4 regions of the Glutamicibacter sp. NPDC127525 genome follow, and region 4 is predicted to be linked to each of the others. Evidence: riboswitches for the same ligand, from Rfam matches in the RefSeq annotation. Region 4 holds a riboswitch; each other region holds the start of a gene.
The links. A riboswitch is a leader RNA that binds a small molecule or an ion and turns the genes downstream of it on or off. The one in region 4 is predicted to bind S-adenosylmethionine.
Positions count from the first base shown of each region.

Region 1 (4,863 bases), on a different contig from region 4:
TCGCTTCGGCGTTCGTTGCGGCGAACTCGGTGCCGCGCTTGGAGGCGCCGGCCTGGTAGATCACCGGGGTGCGCTGGGTGGACGGCTCGGTGATGGCGATGCCCGGAACCTTGAAGTACTTGCCTTCGTGCTCGATCGGGTGCACCTTGGCCGGGTCGGTGTAGACGCCGGTGGCCTTGTTGTTCTGCACCGCGTCGTCTTCCCACGAGCCTTCGAGCAGCTTGTAGACCACCTCGAGGTACTCATCGGCGTGGTTGTAGCGCTCGTCGTGCTCCATCTGGTCTTCCTGGCCCATATTGCGGGCCGCCGATGGCAGGTAGCCGGTGACGACATTCCAGCCCACGCGGCCGTTGGTCAGGTGGTCCAGGGTGGCCAAGCGGCGGGCGAAAGCGTACGGGTGCTCATAGGCGGTACCTGCGGTGACGCCGAAGCCGAGGTTCTCGGTCACAGCGGCCATGGCGGAAACCAGCATCATCGGGTCGTTGACCGGCGCCTGCGCGCCGGAGCCCAGCGGGGTCACGTTGGTGCCCTTGTACACGTCGTAGGTGCCCAGCACGTCGGCAAGGAACAGCCCGTCGAACTTCCCCTTTTCCAGCACCTTGGCCAGGTGGGTCCAGTAGCCCAGGGTCTTGTAGGTCGAGGCCTTGTCCTGCGGATGGCGCCACAGGCCCGGCGACTGGTGCACCACGCAGTTCATGTCGAATGCGTTGAATAGGATCTCGCGCTTGTTCTCGCTCATGGCTTTGCCCCCATAGGTTGGTAATCGTGGAAAGTTGCTGGTGTGCGTCGCAGGCCCTCAGGCCCGCTGGGTCGAATCCTCGCCGGTGACGGACAGCCGTTGCGGCTGGACCCCATTGATCTCGTAGTCCCCGACGATGCGCGCCTTGTAGATCGCCGGGTTATGCGTGGCGATGGTGCGCGCATTGCGCCAGTGCCGGTCCAGGTTGCAGCCGCTTCTGGTGGAAGAGGCGCCCAGTGCGTCGAAGAGCTTGCTGGTCACGCCGATGGCCAGTGGCTGCACCACGGTTTGCGCGCGGTTGGCGGCCAGCTCGCATACTGCGTAGCGTTCCTCGTCGTTCAGTCCCGGATCGCCCAAGGCGGCTTCAACTTCAAGGACTGCGCCGATCACCACGGAGTCGGCAGCGAAGGACTCCGCGGAAACTTCGCCCACCAGCTGGAGGACCTGGGGTTCCTGGTATACCGGCACCCCGGTTCCAGTGGTGAAGATGCGGGTGCGCGCCTGCACCGCGTGACGCAGGTCGTTCAGTGCGGCGCGGGCGATGCCCGCCTGCACGGCCATGAGCACCAGCTGGAAGATCGCCGCTTCGGAGTCATTGGTCTGCTGCGGCATGAAGCAATCCACCGGGACCTGGTGGAATTCGGTGGTGCCGGTTCCGGTGAGGCCCTGGCCGAACCCATCCCAGTCGTCGAGGATCTTGACGCCGCTGCGCTGGGTGGAGACCACGGCGATCTGGCGGCCGGCGAGCTCCGGGTGGGCCACCGCAACGGTGGTCCAGTCGGCAAAAATGGTGCCGGTGCAGTAGTACTTTTCACCGTCGATCACCCAGCGTCCATCCAAGACGCTGGCCTTGGTGTTCAAGGTGCCCAGGGCGTTGCCACCGCGTTCGGTGTAGGCGTTGCCGATAATCTGCCCGGCAGCGATGCGAGCGACCCACTTCTTGCGCAGTTCTTCGTCGTCCAGCACCAAGACATTCTCAACGAATGCGATATGCGCGCGCCACAGCTGGCCTACGTGGGAGTCCGCCTCGGAAAGCTCGATGAGCAAGCGGAAGACATCCACCAGCCGTGCACCATAGCCCCCGTCGGCAACGGAAAGGCGCAACGCACCGAAGCGCTCGCGATTCAGCAGGCCTACCTGCTCGAAAGGAAGCACGCGGTTCAAGTCGCGGTCCTTGGCGGTTGCGGCGATCTGCGCAAAAACGGGACGGAAGATTTCGGCCAGCCGGTCGTATTGCTCATCCGCACTTGGTCCGGGGGTGATTTTCAGCAATTGCCTAGTCGGCAACTGTTCTTCAAACTTGTCCAGGTCCATTGCGGTGGCCTGCGAAGGGTCACTGAGCTGGTTGAAGTCCAGTCCGAGGGCATTGTGCGATTCACCAATAGGCATCAGGGTTCTCAATTCTTTCCATCGGTCCTGGCGGTAGCACCGTCCCGCTATTGGGGTGGTTGCTGCGGCGTCGTGGAGCCAGATCTCTCAGCCGCTCTGGATGGGTCGTAATTCATTTGTAACGGTAATAAACCGGTGATTCCAACCCGCGAAGTCACATTTCGTCCCAGTGCCGGCAGTGCCCATCTTCAAATTTCACAGCCTATTCCGTGTCCTGCCGAAGATGAGTTGCAAAGTTTTGCTTAATGTCGAGCAAACCGGCCTGCAATAAAATAAATAACGAAATTTCTGGGCAATGTGACGTAGTTGTCGAAGATTTTTTCATATTACGCGAGATTTGCGTTCAAATCGTTCGACTCGTTGTAATGGACACGTAACCATCCCGAGCGGCCTAGAGATCTGGCTCGTTGACGCCGCAGCAACCACCTTTGGAGTTTTGCTCTGCAGGCCGGTGCTACCGCCAGGACCGATGGAGATGAACATGACTCTTTCCTTTGCAGCGCCCGAGGCAGCTCCCGTTGTCTCAGCTTCAAGCGCCCTGGACGTGCAGTTCAGCAACGTGTCGCGGACCTTCACCACCAAGATGGAAAGCCGCACCGTCCTGGCCGATATCAACCTGCAAATTCCGGCAGGTCAAGTCGTGGCCATTCTTGGAGCCAGCGGTTGCGGAAAATCCACGCTGCTGCGTTCAGTATCGGGCTTGGACCACCCCACCACCGGCACCATCCGCACCGGCACCCGCGAGGTCACCGGCATCAACGAGTTATGCGCCGTTGCTTTCCAGGAGCCCCGGCTGCTGCCATGGCGCTCGGTTCGCCAGAACATTGCACTGGGCCTGGCACCGGAAACCGATAAGCGCTCCGGCAACGCGCTGATCGAGGAGTTGATCGAGCTGACCGGTCTGAGCCATGCAGCCAGCTTGCGCCCACGCGAGATCTCCGGAGGCATGGCGCAGCGGGTTTCGCTGGCTCGCGCGCTGGCTCGGCGCCCGGGTGTATTGCTTCTTGATGAACCCTTTGGCGCCCTCGATGCGCTGACACGCTTGAAGATGCAGGATCTGCTGCTCTCGATTCACGCATCGTTCCCCACCACCGTTCTCATGGTGACCCATGATGTGGACGAGGCGTTGACTCTGGCTGACCGCGTGATTGTTCTGGGGCGAGGCGCTGGGCATAGTGCAGCGGGCGTCATCGAAGATCTGTCCATCTCAGCTGGGCATCCACGCCGGCATACCGATGAAAAGTTCGTTGCAGATCGCCTGCACCTATTGCGCCTGCTCGGCGTCGACCCAACCAACCATTAGTCCCGGCCACGCCGTGGGTCCCGAACCATTCGTCCCCTTTGCCTTTTCACCTACACCGCTTGCACGCACAATTCTAGGATTCTCCATGCTTTTGAACCGTCTCACCCGCCGCACTGCATTGTCCGCCGCCGCCTTGATCGTTGGCGCAGTTGCCCTGACCGGCTGTGCTGGCGAAAACGCTACAGCCTCCTCGGATGGTCAGACCCTGTCCATCGACTTTGCCACTTACAACCCGCTGAGCCTGGTACTCAAGGAAAAGGGATGGTTGGAAGCAGCCGCCAAGGAGCAGGGCGTAAATGTCGAATGGATCCAGTCCGCAGGTTCCAACAAGGCCAATGAAGCTCTTCGCGCCGACGCAATCGATGTTGGTTCCACAGCCGGTTCCGCTGCGCTCCTGAACCGTTCGAACGGTGCACCCATCAAGACCATCGCACTGTATTCGCAGCCGGAATGGGCGGCCCTGGTAGTGGATAGGGACTCGAAAATCGAGTCCGTTGAAGATCTGGCGGGCAAGACCGTGGCCGCTACGAAGGGCACCGATCCATACTTCTTCCTGCTGCAGGCGCTGGAATCCGCGGGCTTGAGTGAAGCTGACATCAAGCTGCAGAACCTCCAGCATGCCGATGGACGTACCGCCCTGGCCAACGGCTCGGTTGATGCCTGGAGCGGTTTGGATCCGATCATGGCCGCTGCCGAAAAAGACGGCGCGCAACTGGTTTACCGGAACTTGGATTTCAACACCTACGGTGCGCTGAACGCTCGCGAAGACTTCATCGAGCAGAGCCCCGAACTCGCCCAGCTCGTTGTCGATGCCTACGAAAAGGCTCGTGGCTGGGCAGCTGACAATCCCGAGGAAACCGCAGAAATCCTGGCCGACGTAGCAGGGCTCGAACCAGGAGTTGCTGCCACCGTGATTGAGGAACGCTCCAATCTGGACGTTCCGGCAGTTCCCGACGCCAAATTCACTGGAGTCCTGAGCAAGATTGCTCCCACGCTGGTCGCTAGCGGCGATGTCTCGGAGCAGGAATCCGTTGATGAAGCTCTGGAGAGCCTCATCGATGACCAGTTTGCCGTCAAGACAGACGCAACAAAGATCTCCGGAGAGTAACCAGCCATGAGCCCCACTAACGTGGCTGGAACCCGCGGAAGCCAAACACCTGCCAAGCAGAAGGCCAGCATGGCCGCAACGATCCTGCGTGCCCCGAAATGGCTGCTTGCGCTGGTCTTGCCGCTGACCACCCTGGCTGTGTGGCAATTTGTCACCGTTACCGGAATCGTTGCTCCGTGGACACTGCCAACTCCGGGTTCAGTGGTTTCTGCTGCCATTGAGCTCTTCCAGGATGGCGAACTCGGAAAGCACATCGGCATCTCCACTCAGCGTGTTCTTCTCGGTTTCGCCTTCGGATCATTGCTGGGCTTGGCGCTGGGTGCG
Region 1 covers NZ_JBHXVN010000004.1:320,870-325,732, forward strand. The annotation lists gene ACFVHU_RS11840 (LLM class flavin-dependent oxidoreductase) at 1-739, opposite strand, end outside; gene ACFVHU_RS11845 (acyl-CoA dehydrogenase) at 797-2,128, opposite strand; SAM riboswitch class I at 2,144-2,235, opposite strand; SAM riboswitch class I at 2,503-2,604, shown strand; gene ACFVHU_RS11850 (ABC transporter ATP-binding protein) at 2,610-3,431, shown strand; gene ACFVHU_RS11855 (aliphatic sulfonate ABC transporter substrate-binding protein) at 3,517-4,539, shown strand; gene ACFVHU_RS11860 (ABC transporter permease) at 4,609-4,863, shown strand, end outside.
Region 1: another riboswitch for S-adenosylmethionine. It lies ahead of ACFVHU_RS11850 (ABC transporter ATP-binding protein); the one in region 4 lies ahead of ACFVHU_RS14435 (hypothetical protein).

Region 2 (4,863 bases), on a different contig from region 4:
CGACAATGCGGTAGCCAAGCTCACCGATACGGGCGCCACGCTCTTGCTCTTCACCGGGCCCGATATTCGCGATACCCCGGTTTTGGGAAGCATCCGAGGCAAAGTGGCGATCTACAACGAAAATGTGCGCACCGTAGCCGCCCGCCACGACGCCATCGTGGCGGACATGTGGGCCTTGCAGGAGTTGCACCAATCCCAGATGTGGGCACCGGATCGCCTGCACTTCTCCCCTGCCGGGCACCGGCGCATTGCCGCCATGGCACTGGACTCGCTGAACGTCGCGCATCCTCTGGATACCGAAATCGTTCCGGCCGTGGATGAACGCAGCTGGCGGGAAGCCCGCAAGGAGGATCTGCAGTGGGCGCGCGAGCATCTTGCTCCCTGGGTATTGCGCCGCCTGCGCCACCAGTCCTCCGGCGACGGCATCACCCCGAAGCGGCCCTCGGCCACGCCGTTTGCGCAGACCAAGCCAAACGACTCGCTCGGCGCCGGCGACAGCGCCAAGTAGGCATGAAAAGCCTGAAGCAGTTCCACCGATTACTGGCGGAACTGCTTCAGGCTTTGAAATCTTCCCGAGCCCTTTCCGGGGCTCAGTCCCCGAACACCAAGGTCCGGAGCACGCCATCGAGCTGCGTGGCATCGGTCAGGAATCCATCGTGGCCAATCGGCGAATCAATGTAGTGCACCGGTTTTGGCTTGGACAGCGACGAGGCCAGCTTCACTGACTGCTCAGGAAAGTACAACCGGTCAGTGGTTACCGCGGCAACCACCACGTTGACGTTCGCCAATCGCGCCAAGGCGGCTTCCAGGGATTCATGGCCGCGAGCCACATCATGACTCATCAGCGCCTCGGTGAGCACCAGGTAGCTGTTGGCGTCGAAACGATTCACCAGCTTGCTGGCCTGATGGTCAAGGTAGCTTTCCACCTGGTACCGCCCGCGAGGCCCCTCGAGCAGACCCGTTGGCTTCTCGCCATCCTGCGGATTGCGCGAGAAACGGGTTTCAAGCTCGGCCTCGGAACGATAGGTGATGTGGGCCAGGCGGCGAGCCAAGCCAAGACCGGCGTCCGGGCGCGCATCGTTGCCGTAGTAGTCGCCATTGCAGAAGTGCGGATCCAACCGGATGGATTGGGTTTGCACCTGTGCAAAGGCAATTTGCTCGGCAGTCGCCTGCGCGCTCGAGGCCATCACTACGAGGTTCTTGACCTGGTCGGGGAACTCGACGGCGTATTCCAACGCGCGCGCACCGCCCATCGAACCGCCAATGACCGCATGCCAGGAATCAATTCCCAGTTGCTTGGCCAGCCGCGCTTCAAGGCGCACCGAGTCCTTGATGGTGACGAAGGGAAAGCTCGAACCGTAGGGCAGGCCCTGGTCGCCCAAGGACGAGGGGCCGGTGGAACCATTGCAACCACCCACCATGTTGATGGACACGACAAAGTACTCATTGGTGTCAACCGTGGCTCCGGGACCTACGAGCTCTTCCCACCAGCCGGCGCTTTGCGAATCGCCTTGCGCAACGTGGGCGTCACCGGTGAGCGCATGCATCACCAGCACCGCGTTGGAGCCATCAGCTGCTAGCGTCCCCCACGTTTCATAGGCCAGCACCACGTCCGGAAGGAATCCACCGAATTCGAAGTGGTGCTCCCCCACGGACTTACGGCGCAAAATGCCGTCTTGCCCGCCGGCGAGCTCTTCGGCGCGCAGAGTATCTTCAGTAGTCACAATGGATGCCATGCCTAGAGGGTTTCCTGCAGTTCCTTGTTCTCGAGGGCTGCAACAGCTTGGAAGCCCAGTTCCAGATCGGCCAGAATATCCTTGATATTCTCCAGTCCGACGCTCAGCCGCACCAGTCCCGGGCTCACGCCGGCCGCAACCTGCTCCGCTTCGGAGAGCTGGGCATGGGTGGTGGAGGCCGGGTGGATGACCAAGGAGCGCACGTCGCCGATGTTCGCGACATTGGAGTGCAATACCAGTGCGTCCACGAAGGCCTGGCCGGCTTCCGAACCGCCCTCCAGTTCGAACGCGATGATCGAGCCGGCGCCCTGATCGCTGTACTTCTGCGCACGCTCATGCCAAGGCGAGGACTTCAGGCCTGCGTAGGCGACCTTCTGCACTTCCTCGCGGGCTTCGAGCCAATTGGCAACTTCTACGGCATTCTGGCCGTGGCGCTCAATGCGCAGCGACAAGGTTTCCAGGCCCTGCGCGATCAAGAACGCGTTGAACGGCGCAACCGAGGAACCCAAATCGCGCAGCAACTGCACGCGGGCCTTGAGGATGTAGGCCAGATTGGCGCCCAGGATGCCGTTGGCACCCAGGTCGCGGGCGAAGACCAGGCCGTTGTAGGACTCGTCCGGGGTGTTGAAGCCCGGGAAGCGGTGGGCGTCCTTGGCGAAGTCGAAGTTGCCCGAGTCCACGATGACACCGGCAATGGCATTGCCGTGGCCGCCGAGGAACTTGGTGGCCGAATGGATCACGATATCCGCGCCCCACTCGATCGGGCGGATCAGGTACGGGGTGGCCAGGGTGTTGTCCACCAGCAGCGGCACGCCGGCTTCGTGGGCGATCGCCGAGATGCCCTCGATGTCCAGGACGTCCTGTCGCGGATTGGAGATGGTTTCCCCGAAGAAGGCCTTGGTGTTCGGACGCACCGCGGCACGCCAATCATCCAGGTTGTCCGGGTCGGCAACGAAGGTGACCTCGATGCCCAGGCGCTTGAGCGTGTGCTTGAGCAGGTTCTGGGTTCCGCCGTACAGGCTGGGGCTGGCCACCAGGTGGTCGCCGGCTTCGGCCAAATTCAAGATGGCGAAAGTGGTGGCAGCCTGTCCCGAAGAGAGCAGCAGTGCTCCAACGCCGCCCTCCAGGTCAGCGATGCGGGTTTCCACCGCGTCGGTGGTCGGGTTGCCGATACGGGTGTAGATCGGCTCCAGTTCCTGCAGCGCGAAACGTGCAGCAGCGCTCTGGGCGCTGGGGAAGACGAAAGAGGTGGTTTGGAAAATCGGGAGAGCCCGTGCTCCGGTCGTCGGATCCGGGGTCTGGCCGGAGTGGATCTGACGGGTTTCAAATGACCAGTTATTGCTCATGGTTTCCTCCAAATAGCGTTTCATGACTATGGGGGTACGCCACTGAAAAGACACCGACAGGAAGCACCATATCGTGACGACTTCCAGGGGTAACCCGCGCTTGTCCTTGATGCCTTGTGCGTTCAAGGGCCAGGTCTTCACCCGGGGCACCCCACCGCGGTTGGAGGGTTGCCGCCCAGTAAGCCGGGGCTTGTTACTGGGACTCATGACCTGGTACCAGTTTGCCCGAAAACCGAAGATCTTTGCAACGCAAGAGCTGGTGATTGGACTCAATCGGTCATATTTCGCGAATATTGCAGGTTCATCGCAGAGTATTCGATAGCATCCCGGCACTTAGGTGTGCCTAAGTAGAGACTCGCATCACATGTTGCCATGATGGGCACATGATGAGGCTAGATCACGTAAGTTATGCATGCGGCCCAGACGGGCTGTTGCCAACCGCTGAAAGAATCTCCGAGTCCCTTGGACTGGAATTCGTCAAGGGCGGCGTGCATCCACGATTCGGAACACGCAATGTCATCTTCCCGCTCAAGCATGGCCAGTACCTGGAGGTGGTTGAAGTCCTGAACCACCCGGCCAGCGACAAGGCACCCTTCGGACAGGCGGTTCGCGCCCGTTCGGAGCTCGGCGGCGGCTGGATGGGCTGGTGCGTCTCGGTGGAGGATCTATCCAGTGCCGAGGACCGCTTGGGCCGCAAGTCGGTGCCGGGCAACCGGAAGTTCCCTGATGGCCGCGAACTGACCTGGCAGCAGATTGGCATCAAGGGCCTGATCGCCGATCCGCAGTGCCCGTACCTGATTTCCTGGGATGAAGGATCCGAGGAGCTGCATCCGTCGAAGGCGCTGGAACCTGCCGGCGCCATCAGCCAGATCGCCATTGCCGGCTCGCGTGAACGGGTGCTGGATTGGCTGGGCCAGCCGCAGAACGTCAATTTGGGCGCTGTCACCATGCAATATGAAGCGCCGAATGGCACTCCGGGCATCATGTCGGTTACCTTTGAGACCGAGTCCGGCACCGTGGTGCTGTAAACAGTTCCGCAGAGAACGCAAGTAGGCGGGGACAATGGCGTCCCCACCTACTTTCTTTTCGTCAAGGCCGGTCCAGGCGCTTCCCCAGCACCACGACGTGCTGGTCTTCGAAGCCCAGCCGTTCATAGAAATCGATGACGGCAGAGTTCTCCTCGCGGACCATGAGCTGCACCTTGGGCACGCCGCGATCCCGCAGCCACAGGACAGCGGCATCCACCAGCTCCCTTCCCAGGCCGTTGCCCTGCCGGCACGGATCCACCGCAACATAGTAGAGCCAACCTCGGTGGCCATCATGGCCAACCATCGCAGTAGCCATGAGTTGATCGTTCTCAACGATGGCCAGCACCGTGGAAGCAGGCTCGGCCAAAGCCCGTCGGGCGTCGGCGAGCGCATCATTCCACGGACGAGCCAGCCCGGTTGCTTCCCACAATTCAACTGCTTGGCGAAGGTCCTCTTCGCGCAGCACGGTAATCTGCATTGGCTCAGCTTACCGGCGCTACTGGCCGATTCCGATGGCCGGCCCGACCAAGGCGTATCCCACGAAGCCGATGGCATCGAGCAGGAAGTGCGCGATAACCAGCGGCATCACCCGCCCGTATTTCTGGTATACCCAGCCGAAGACGACGCCCATGAGCATATTGCCGATCATCGGCCCCACCCCCTGGTACAGGTGGTAGCTGCCTCGGATCATCGCAGAACCAATAATGGTGCTCCACAGGCCCAGCTTCAATTTCTTGGCGTAGGTTAACAGGA
Region 2 covers NZ_JBHXVN010000003.1:252,311-257,173, forward strand. The annotation lists gene ACFVHU_RS09225 (SGNH/GDSL hydrolase family protein) at 1-508, shown strand, start outside; gene ACFVHU_RS09230 (homoserine O-acetyltransferase) at 591-1,736, opposite strand; gene ACFVHU_RS09235 (bifunctional o-acetylhomoserine/o-acetylserine sulfhydrylase) at 1,739-3,082, opposite strand; SAM riboswitch class IV at 3,174-3,293, opposite strand; gene ACFVHU_RS09240 (VOC family protein) at 3,466-4,110, shown strand; gene ACFVHU_RS09245 (GNAT family acetyltransferase) at 4,172-4,588, opposite strand; gene ACFVHU_RS09250 (CPBP family intramembrane glutamic endopeptidase) at 4,607-4,863, opposite strand, start outside.
Region 2: another riboswitch for S-adenosylmethionine. It lies ahead of ACFVHU_RS09235 (bifunctional o-acetylhomoserine/o-acetylserine sulfhydrylase); the one in region 4 lies ahead of ACFVHU_RS14435 (hypothetical protein).

Region 3 (4,863 bases), 120 kb from region 4:
AACGAGCATGCCCCGCAGCAATTGATCTACGGGGCATGCCGGGACGAAGTGTGGAAAACCGGTGGCTAGCGGTCGGCTTCCACCGGCAACCATAGTTCGCAGGTGGCGGTGCTGAAATCCGCGGCCCGGTCGAGCACGGCGACAATGGACGGTCCCTCGCGTAAGCGCCACGGATTGGACGGGAACCACGCGGTGGCGGTGGAGGCCCAGAGCTCCTGCAATGCCGCCGGGTAGGGGCCCGAAACCCTGAACACCGCCCAGTGGCCTGCGGAAACCTGGATGGAATCCAGATCATGCGGCACGGGCGAACCACCGGGAACGGCAACACCGTGCAGGTAGGTCAGCTCGGTTCCTTCGCGGTAGTCAGGGTCGACCTGGTCGCTGACCTGCAGCAAGCCTGCCGGTTCGGCGGCCGAGAGCGCCTTAAGCCGGGCGTGCTCGGCTATCGGGATGGAGGCGATGTGGGCTTGGATGTGCGGGTTGGCACCGTTGTGAATCAGCGGTACCTGCGTGGCATATCCAATGAGCTGGAATTCTTCTCGATCAACTATTCGTGCATCCATGGGACGATTCCCTTCGACGGTCAGGCTGAACCTGATGATTGGTTGGCTTCGAAGGGGGCCACCATTCTCGCGGACATCGGCCACGGACGCGCCGTGGACCGCTCGGAAGGCCCGGCCGAATGCTTCGGCCGAACCGTAGCCGTAGCGGATCGCGATGCTCAGCAGGTCCTCGCCTGTGAGCAGATCCGCGGCGGCCTGGGTCATGCGGCGCCGGCGGATGTACTCGGAGACCGGCATGCCGGACAGCGAGGAGAACATCCGCCGCACATGGTATTCGGTCGTGCCTTCGGCGCGCAGCATATCCGCGAGGTTGATCTCGGCGCGCAGGTGCGCCTCGATATGCGCGATGAGCCGATTGAGAATTCCGATCATGTCTCCACCCTTCCCCAACTACTATTCTTCAGGGTAGGGGCACGCCGCCCGATAATCGCGGTTCGATGCGATCAGGCGTTTTCCAGGGCCCTTTCGCGTACCGGGCTCACAACACGCTGGGTCGCCCGGGCGGCGGCCAGGCCGCGTTCCAGATCGGCAATCAGGTCGTCGGCTTCCTCGATGCCCACCGAGAGGCGGACCAGGTTGGCCGGGATTTCCAGCTCGGTGCCGATCAGCGAAGCGTGGGTCATTTCGCGCGGATAGCAGACCAGGGATTCCACCCCGCCCAGGGACACCGAGAGCTGGAAGTACTCCATGGATTGGGCGAAGGCGCGGGCGGCGGCTTCATCGGAGAGCTGCAATGAGAGGATCCCGCCAAAGCCGCGGCCGGCCGCGGACTGGGACTTGGCCAGCTCGTGGCCCGGATGGCGTTCCAGCCCCGGGTAGTAGACGCGAGTGACCTCGGGCTGGTCATCGAGCCAGCGGGCCAGGGTGGAGGCGGTAGCCCCGTGGCGTTCCATGCGCAGGCCCAAGGTCTTCAAGCCGCGGGCGGCCAGGTAGGAATCCTGCGGTCCGGAGACCGCGCCCCCGGCAAACTGCTGGTAGCCCACGGCTTCGGCCAGGCTCTGCCCGCGGTGCAGGTGATCGGCCACGATGACGGCCCCGCCGAGCACATCGGAGTGCCCGCCGATGTACTTGGTGGTGGAATGGACCACCGCGTGGGCGCCGAAATCCAGCGGGCGCTGCAGATACGGGGTAGCGAAGGTATTGTCCACCACCAGCAGGGCGCCGTGCTCGCGGGCGATGGCAGCCCAGCCGGCCAGATCGGCGATGCCCAGCAGCGGGTTGGAGGGGGTCTCCACCCAGAGCAGCGCGGTGTTCGGGCACACCGCGGCGCGCACCGCATCCAGGTTGGTGATGTCCACCGCGGAAGAGGTGATCCCCCATTTGCTGTGCAGCTTGGAGATCAGCCGGTTGGTGCCGCCGTAGCCGTCGGCACCCAGCACGATGTGATCGCCTGGCGCCAGTACTGCGCGCAGCAGCGCGTCTTCGGCCGCGATCCCCGAGGCGAAGGAGAAGCCGGCGGTGCCGCCTTCCAGCGCGGTGAGCTGGGATTCGAACCCGTTGCGGGTCGGGTTGGAGCCGCGCGAGTATTCGTGCCCGGCGCGCAGCACGTTGATGCCGTCCTGGATGAAGGTGCTGGTCTGGTAGATCGGCGGGATCACCGCACCGGTGTGCGGGTCCTTGTGCTGGCCGGCGTGCACGGCGAGGGTGTTGAAGCCGCTCATGCGAAACTCACTTCCTTGGTGTCGGCGGTGGCCTGGGCTGCGGCCAATGCAAGGTCCAGCGATTGGGTGATATCTGCGAGCAGATCGGCGGGGTCTTCCAGACCGACCGACAGACGCAGGGTGGAGGTGTTCAGGCCCGCGGCCACCAGCTGCTGCTCGGAGAGCCGGCAGTGCGTCATGGTGGCCGGGTGGGAGACCATGGTGCGGGTGTCCCCCACATTCGCGGCCAGGGAAATCAGCTTGAGCCCGTCGATCACCGGGGAAACCAGCGATGGGTGGGCCAGCTCGATGGCCAGCACGCAGCCGGTGCCCTTGGGCGTGAGCGTCCGGGCCAGCTCGTGGCTCGGGTGGCCGGGCAGGGACGGGTGGTGGATGGCCGCGATGCCCGGGTGCTCTAAGAGCTTTTCGATCAGGGTGGTGACGCTGCGCTGCACGTGGGCGGCACGCACCGGCAGGGTCTCGATTCCGGCCAGGATTCCCTGGGCGCTGGCCGGGGCCAGGGTCGGGCCCAGATCGTGCAGGAATTTGGAACGCACCAGCATCGCGTAGGCGGCCGGTCCGTGGCGCTCAAGCAGCGAGGTGTTGTTCAGCCGCACCCGCGGGGCGGCGATCTGCGGCCAGCGGGCGGCATCGGAGAAGTCGAATTTCCCCGAGTCCACGACGACCCCGCCGAGCACCGAGCCGTGCCCGGCCAGGCCCTTGGTGGCCGAGTGCACCACGATGTCGGCACCCAAATCCAGAGGCCGAATATTCAGCGGGGTGGCCAGGGTATTGTCGACCACCACCGGGATGTTGTGCTCGTGGGCGATGGCCGCGATGGCGGGCAGGTCGGCCACGGTGCACAGCGGGTTGGAGACGGACTCCAGGAAGAACGCCCGGGTGTCCGACTCAATGGCAGCGGCCCAGGCGGACGGATCGGCCTGGTCGACAAAGCTGATGCGGATGCCGAAGTCCGCGAAGGTGTCGGTGAACAGGTCCACGGTGCCGCCGTAGAGCGAGGAAGAGGCCACAATGTGCTTGGGTCCCTGGGTCAGGGCCAGCAGGGACAGGGCCACGGCGGCTTGCCCGGTGGCGGTGGCCACCGCGTGGGCCCCGCCTTCCAAGGCGGCTACGCGCTGCTCGAGAATCGAAACGGTCGGGTTGCCGGTGCGCGAATAGGTGAAGCCGGCCTGGCGCAGGGCGAACTTCTCGATCGCTTCGGCATGCGATTGGAATTGGTAGGCCGCGGAATTGTGCAGTGGTGGCAGCATCGGGCGGAAGTCTCCGCTCGGGCGGTACCCTGCGTGGACCGCGTCGGTTTCCTGGCTCATGGCTCCTCCTCGATTCTCTGCGAGGGAGTGCACCGATTGGCATCGTGCGGCGGCACGAAGCACAGTACGCAAAAACGCGTTCGGAACTGCTCCATCGTTCCTGGCGGTAGCACCTTTCGGTTTCCCGATGGTTGCTGCGACGTCTTCGAGCCAGATCTCTCAGCCGCTCTTGATGGTTTGTTGTTCTTCCATGGTTGGCTATCCGCCGCAAACGGTGCAAGCGGTATCCGGCGCCCGGCTTCATACAAGGCCGCCACGCTTCATATGTCGTCGCCTTGTCATGATGACGCGGGGGCCTGAACCTTTTTATGACGCGCAGAATTGAGAAAAACCGCATGGTTTCGCGGTTTTTCCTGGAGTTTGTGACGATGTGCCGGTACTCGATGACCGGGCGTTACGCTGCTGGTGGCTCAGCCGAGCACTTCTACCCCGAAGCTGGCGACCACCGTGCGGACTTCTTGCAGGTAGCGCTGGGCCTGGTCGGTGAGCGGGATGGCGGCGTGGTCAATCCAGCCAATCTCGATGCGCTCCTCGATGGCCAGCGGGATGGCCACGATGGAGGGATCGAGCTCGTCGCTGATGATGCCGGTGGAGATCGTGTACCCGCCCAAGCCGATCATCAGGTTGAAGATGGTGGCGCGGTCCGAGACCTGGATTTCACGTTGGCTGGAGCGCGTGGAGAGCACCTCCTCGGCGAAGTAGAAGGAATTATTCGCGCCCTGGTCGAAAGTCAGCCGCGGAAGGTCTTCCAGGTCTTCGAGCGTGACCTGGGTCCGCGTGGACAGCGGGTTGCTGCGCGAGATGAAAATGTGCGGATCGGCCAGGAACAGCGGGTGGAAGACCAGCCGGGATTCGCGCAGCAGCTTGTCGATGACCTTCCGGTTGAAGTCGTTGCGGTACAGGATCCCGATGTCGCTGCGCAGCGTGCGCACGTCCTCGATGATTTCTTCGGTGCGGGTCTCGCGCAGCGAAAACTGGTACTCCTCGGCCCCGCTGGCCTGCACCATCCTCACGAAAGCGTCTACCGAGAAGGAGTAGTGCTGGGTGGAGACGCCCAGCAGCCGCCGGGCCGAGGGGCGGCCGAGATAGCGATGCTCAAGAAGCTCCACTTGCTCGAGCACCTGCCGGGCGTAGCCGAGGAATTCTGCGCCTTCGGCGGTGAGCGTCACTCCCCTGGCCGAACGCATCAGCAAGGTGCGCCCCACCCGTGATTCAAGCTCCTTCATCGCTGAGGACATGCTGGGCTGTGCGACGTAGATGAGGTCGGCGGCGGCCGAGATTGACCCCTCCGAGGCGACCGCCACAAAATAGCGAAGCTGCTGCAGTGTC
Region 3 covers NZ_JBHXVN010000006.1:170,437-175,299, reverse strand. The annotation lists gene ACFVHU_RS14960 (GyrI-like domain-containing protein) at 66-935, opposite strand; gene ACFVHU_RS14955 (cystathionine gamma-synthase) at 1,007-2,224, opposite strand; gene ACFVHU_RS14950 (O-acetylhomoserine aminocarboxypropyltransferase/cysteine synthase family protein) at 2,221-3,534, opposite strand; SAM riboswitch class I at 3,623-3,713, opposite strand; gene ACFVHU_RS14945 (LysR family transcriptional regulator) at 3,945-4,863, opposite strand, start outside.
Region 3: another riboswitch for S-adenosylmethionine. It lies ahead of ACFVHU_RS14950 (O-acetylhomoserine aminocarboxypropyltransferase/cysteine synthase family protein); the one in region 4 lies ahead of ACFVHU_RS14435 (hypothetical protein).

Region 4 (4,863 bases):
CCTTCGCCATTGCGGCCATTGGGAAGATGCCTCTGGGGAATTGGGCATCCACCGAAATTCCTTGCGCCACTGTATCACCGTGGCACAGGAAGTGCTTGGCGCTGGATGTTTTGACTACATTTCAGGCTATTTTGCCCAAATCAGGAGGCTAGGCCTCGCCGGAGCGCTTCTTGCTGGCTTTCACCAGCGCGCGGTCGACCTCGTGAATGCCCAGGCAGAAGCCTGCGGACATGACCAGCGATTTGATAGTCAGTTCGGAAAGGTCATCAGCTACGTACACCAGCTGGATCGGTCCGGCCAGGACCAGCAGGACACCTGTCCACAGCACATACGCCCACGAGGTGCGCGCCTGCGCCATCAGCGGGAAGCGTGCACGTCGGCGAATCGTTCGCACGCCAATGGTGACAATGACGACGGCCAGAATCGCTGCGCCAATGAAGAAGAAATTGCGTTGGGTGCGGATCCAGGTCAAGGTGGTGCCAATAAGAACGCCGAAAAGTATCGAAGCCCACCAGCTGATACTGCGCAGTTGATCTTGCGCAGCGGTTGGTTCGCCTGTCCTCACGCCTCTCCCATCACTCATCGTTCCGAGCGCCCCGAAACAACGCATCGTTCCTAGAATACGCGGTTCATCTCCCCGCAGACGAACGCGCAGCCGCACCGCTCATGCCGTGCCCTGGCAGCAGGCGCATGGGCTTGGCGTCATGAGAGGATCAGCGTCCAGGTAACCACAGCTACCTCATCAGAATCGTTTTCCCAGCTATGCGGTTCACGCCCGGGGAAGGTTATCGTATCGCCTGCTTCGAGTTCTACGCGCTGATCTGGCAATACCAGGATGAATTTTCCCGCGATCACGTGCAGCACTTCCAGCTCGCAATCCACCGAATACAGTTCTGCTTCACCGGTGCCCTTGGGCGCAATCTCAGCGCGAATCATCTGCACCCGCTTCTCGCTGCGTGGCGTAACCAGCTGCTCCGTGATGCCGTCGCCGCCCAGGGAAACACGGGGAGCCTGCTCCAGGCGGACCAGTTTCGTTTCTGGAACCTCGAAGAGGGTACCTACTTCCATGCCCAGCACTTCGCACAACCGCAAAAGGGTCGAAACCGAAGGGCTGGTCAGGTCGCGCTCGACACGTGAGAGGAAACCTTTGGTCAGTCCGGATAGCTCGGCGACCTGGTCAATGGTCATGCGCTGGGTCTGGCGCACCCCGCGCAGCCTCGCACCGATGTTGATCGCAGCACCGGTTGGTTCAACTGGCAAGGTTTTCATCGTTTGGCTCCATCGACGTTTTTTGCAGCAACTACAACCGCAACCACTTTGGCTTCAAGGCCTGCGGGGCAAGTTTACCAATGGTAAACACACGGCGCCCCTACCGCGGACCCACCACGGTCACTAGACTCTGTCCATGGACAGCACCAAGGACAAGCTCTGCGGGTACCTGAACGACGCACGCGAGAATGCGATCTTCAAGGCAGAAGGCCTCGCCGAGCACCTGGCCCGCACCCCGCTCACCCCTACGGGCACCCATATTCTGGGTGTACTGCACCATTTGGCGATCAATGAATACGAATATTTCGGCACCTGCCTCAAGCGCAAGGCCAATGACCGCTACGTTCGCGAGTTCATAGCTCCGCATGATCCCGACGCGGATTTCCTTCCGCCAGCAGACATGCGCGCGCAACAGCTGATCGGCCTCTATCGGAAAGCCATCGCCTTCGCCGATGAGGCCATCAGCACCCTGCCCCTGGACAGCCCCGTAGAGGTACCGTGGTGGGGGCCAGCCGGGAATACCACCTTGGATCACCTGCTCATCCATGCGCTCGCCGAGACCTCCCGCCATGCAGGGCATTTGGACATTATTCGCGAGCAGCTCGATGGCCGTGCTGGCTGGACCGCGCAACTGGATTTGCTGCCCGATTACACCGCTGGGCAATGGGCGGAACAACGCGAGAAGCTGCAGCAACTGGCCGATGCCTTTGCCCCGGGCAGCTGACCCGCAGTCATATTACGCATTCTGACTTCACCGGGCCCTGCCGCCGGCGGTACCATCGGAAATGTTGCTTCACGAGACGCGGCGCCAAGCTCCGACTGGCCGCGCACCAACCCCAAGTTCATGGGTGGTTCGGATGAGGAAGCGGTCCGCGCATCAACAGGTGCACGGGCAAGAGCTCGCAAGAGAGTTGACGTCCCATGGCATATCCGATTCTGCCCGTCATCGACCGCCAGACCGGCCAAGTGCAGTTCAAGGCCGAAGGCCGCTGGCGCACCCGCTACGTTGCAGATCCGCTCAGGCTCGAACAGCTCATTGCCCGTTGCGCCCGCAGGCCGACCTTCGATCCGGCCACATCTGAATTGCTGCTGGTGGTGCCAGTCGCCGGAGATCCTGCGGGCAAGCGATTTGCTTTTAGTCTTGCCAAATTCCCAAGTGCAGGAGCCCTGACTAAACTGGGTAGTTGATCCGATCCACGGGTTTCATTGGGAAACTCCATGTTCCAGGAGAGTCATCTTCGCGATGCCACAGCACTCAGCAACCGAACCTACCAAAGCGCAGATCCAGCGATGGCGCAAGTATCTCGCTGATGAAGTCGCAGAAGGCTCCATCTACCGGGCCCTCGCGGAAAAGAAAACCGGGCAGGAACGGCAAATCCTGCTGGGCCTGGCAGAGGCGGAAGCACGCCACGAATCCCACTGGCGCGTCCTGCTCGGCGAACATGTCAAGGAAGTCCGCCCGTCGCTGCGCCGCACCATGCTGCGTTTCCTGGCATTGCATTTCGGTTCGGTCTTCGTCCTGGCCATGGCCCAGCGCTCCGAGAGCAGTTCGCCCTACCGCGATGACAAGGACGCCACCGCGCAGATGGCGGCCGACGAACAGGTCCACGAAGAAGTCGTTCGCGCGCTTGCTACAGCAGGCCGTGCGCGCCTTTCGGGCAACTTCCGTGCTGCGGTCTTCGGCGCCAACGACGGGCTGGTTTCCAATCTCGCTTTGATCATGGGCATCGGTGCGACCGGTGTTTCAGCGACCTTCGTGCTGTTCTCCGGCATTGCCGGCTTGCTGGCCGGTGCACTGTCCATGGCAGCTGGCGAATACGTTTCGGTGCGTTCCCAGCGCGAGCTGCTGACAGCTTCACGCCCAACCCAGGTCACGCTGACAGCGGCCCCGAACCTTGATCTGGACGCCAACGAGCTGCTGCTAATCTATAAGGCCCGCGGCATGAGCGATGAAGATGCCGAGCACCGGGCCGCCGAACGCATGGGCCTGTTCACCTGCGATTGCAACCCCGACTTCTCGCTGAACCCAGAGGGTCGCGGCGAAGAACTTGAGAAGGAGCACCAGGAGCTGGGTTCGGCCACCGGTGCGGCGGCCACCTCGTTCTTCCTCTTTGCTTCCGGTGCTGTGGTGCCGATCCTGCCGTATATCCTTGGCCTGTCCGGCATGACCGCGATCATCGTCTCGGTAGTCCTGGTGGGCGTGGCCCTGATGATCACCGGAGGGATCGTGGGACTGCTTTCCGGGGCCTCCCCGCTCAAGCGCGGCCTGCGCCAGCTAGCCATCGGCTGGGGCGCAGCGGCCATCACCTACTGCTTGGGCCTGATCTTCGACGTCAGCATCGGATAGCAGCCTGCTGCGAATCGAATGCCGGTACAGCTTTGGCTGTACCGGCATTTTCCATGCCGTGCTCTAGCTGTTCTCCGGCCGCCGGGTACGCCGGCGCAGGGTTTGCATGCTCTGGATGAACTCCATCGCTTCTTCGGCGGTTTCCACCAGAGCAATCTTCTGTTCCATGACACGGTCCTTGGCCAGGGCCTGAAGCAGCGGCCAAGCAGGCAGATCCCTCGTCCAATAGTCCTTGCCGATCAGCACCATCGGCACCACGCGAGCACCGGTAGCGTAGTAGTTTTCGCAGGCATCCTGGAAGATTTCCTGCACCGTGCCGGCGGCCCCGGGCAGAACTACCAGCCCGCCGTTGGACTGCTCCAGCAGAATCGCTTCACGAATGGAATTGGTGAAGAACTTGGCAATCTGGGTGGCAAACAGATTCGGCGGCTCATGGCCGTAGAACCAGGTTGGCACGCCCAGGGACTGCCGCTGGCTCGGGAAACGCTCCTTGACCATCAGCGCAGTTCTCGCCCAGCCGGTGCGCTGATGGATCGCATCTGGCGCTTCGGCCAGCATCTGCAATGCCGTAGCGACATCTTCTGGTCCGTAATCGGCCAGCCACGCACCGGCATTGGCGGCTTCCATTGCGCCGGGGCCTCCACCGGTGGCGACCGCGTAGCCGGCCCGGGTAATCATGCGCCCAAGCTCCAAAGCTTGCGCATACTGCGCAGTGCCCCGGCTCATCGCATGCCCGCCCATCACCCCGATAATCGGGGTTTCCTTGAACGTGCCCTCGTACACCGCCGAGACCAGCGCCTGGCCAATGTGGTGATCATGCAGGGTTCTTGCCAGCGCATTGCTATCGCTATCGGAATTCACCGCTGCATGCTGCTGGGAGTACGCGTAGATCTTCGCATCAGGCACATGCTCGTAGGTCTGCGTCCGGATCCCCGAGTACAACTCATGCGGCGAATACAAGCCGCGAGCCACCGTCTCGAAGGGAAGCTCCTCCCCCGAGCTCATGCACAGCCCGCCAGTGGCTTGCACGATCTGCGCTCCTTGCGCGGAATACTGGCAATCGATGAATAGCGCTTCGGAAAGATCCAAGGATTCCAGCACGGTATCCCGTTCGCGCAGATCAACACGGTGCACTCGCCAGCCTTTTCCGCGTGCGCGGTGGGAAGCCAGCGCTTCGGCTGCGAGACGGTCGAATTCAACGAGCGTCGTTATGTTCACTGCGCGTGCTGGAAGGTAGGGCCACACTT
Region 4 covers NZ_JBHXVN010000006.1:51,063-55,925, reverse strand. The annotation lists gene ACFVHU_RS14450 (hypothetical protein) at 149-565, opposite strand; gene ACFVHU_RS14445 (helix-turn-helix domain-containing protein) at 703-1,269, opposite strand; gene ACFVHU_RS14440 (DinB family protein) at 1,406-1,993, shown strand; SAM riboswitch class IV at 2,061-2,174, shown strand; gene ACFVHU_RS14435 (hypothetical protein) at 2,191-2,457, shown strand; gene ACFVHU_RS14430 (VIT1/CCC1 transporter family protein) at 2,513-3,616, shown strand; gene ACFVHU_RS14425 (LOG family protein) at 3,680-4,863, opposite strand, start outside.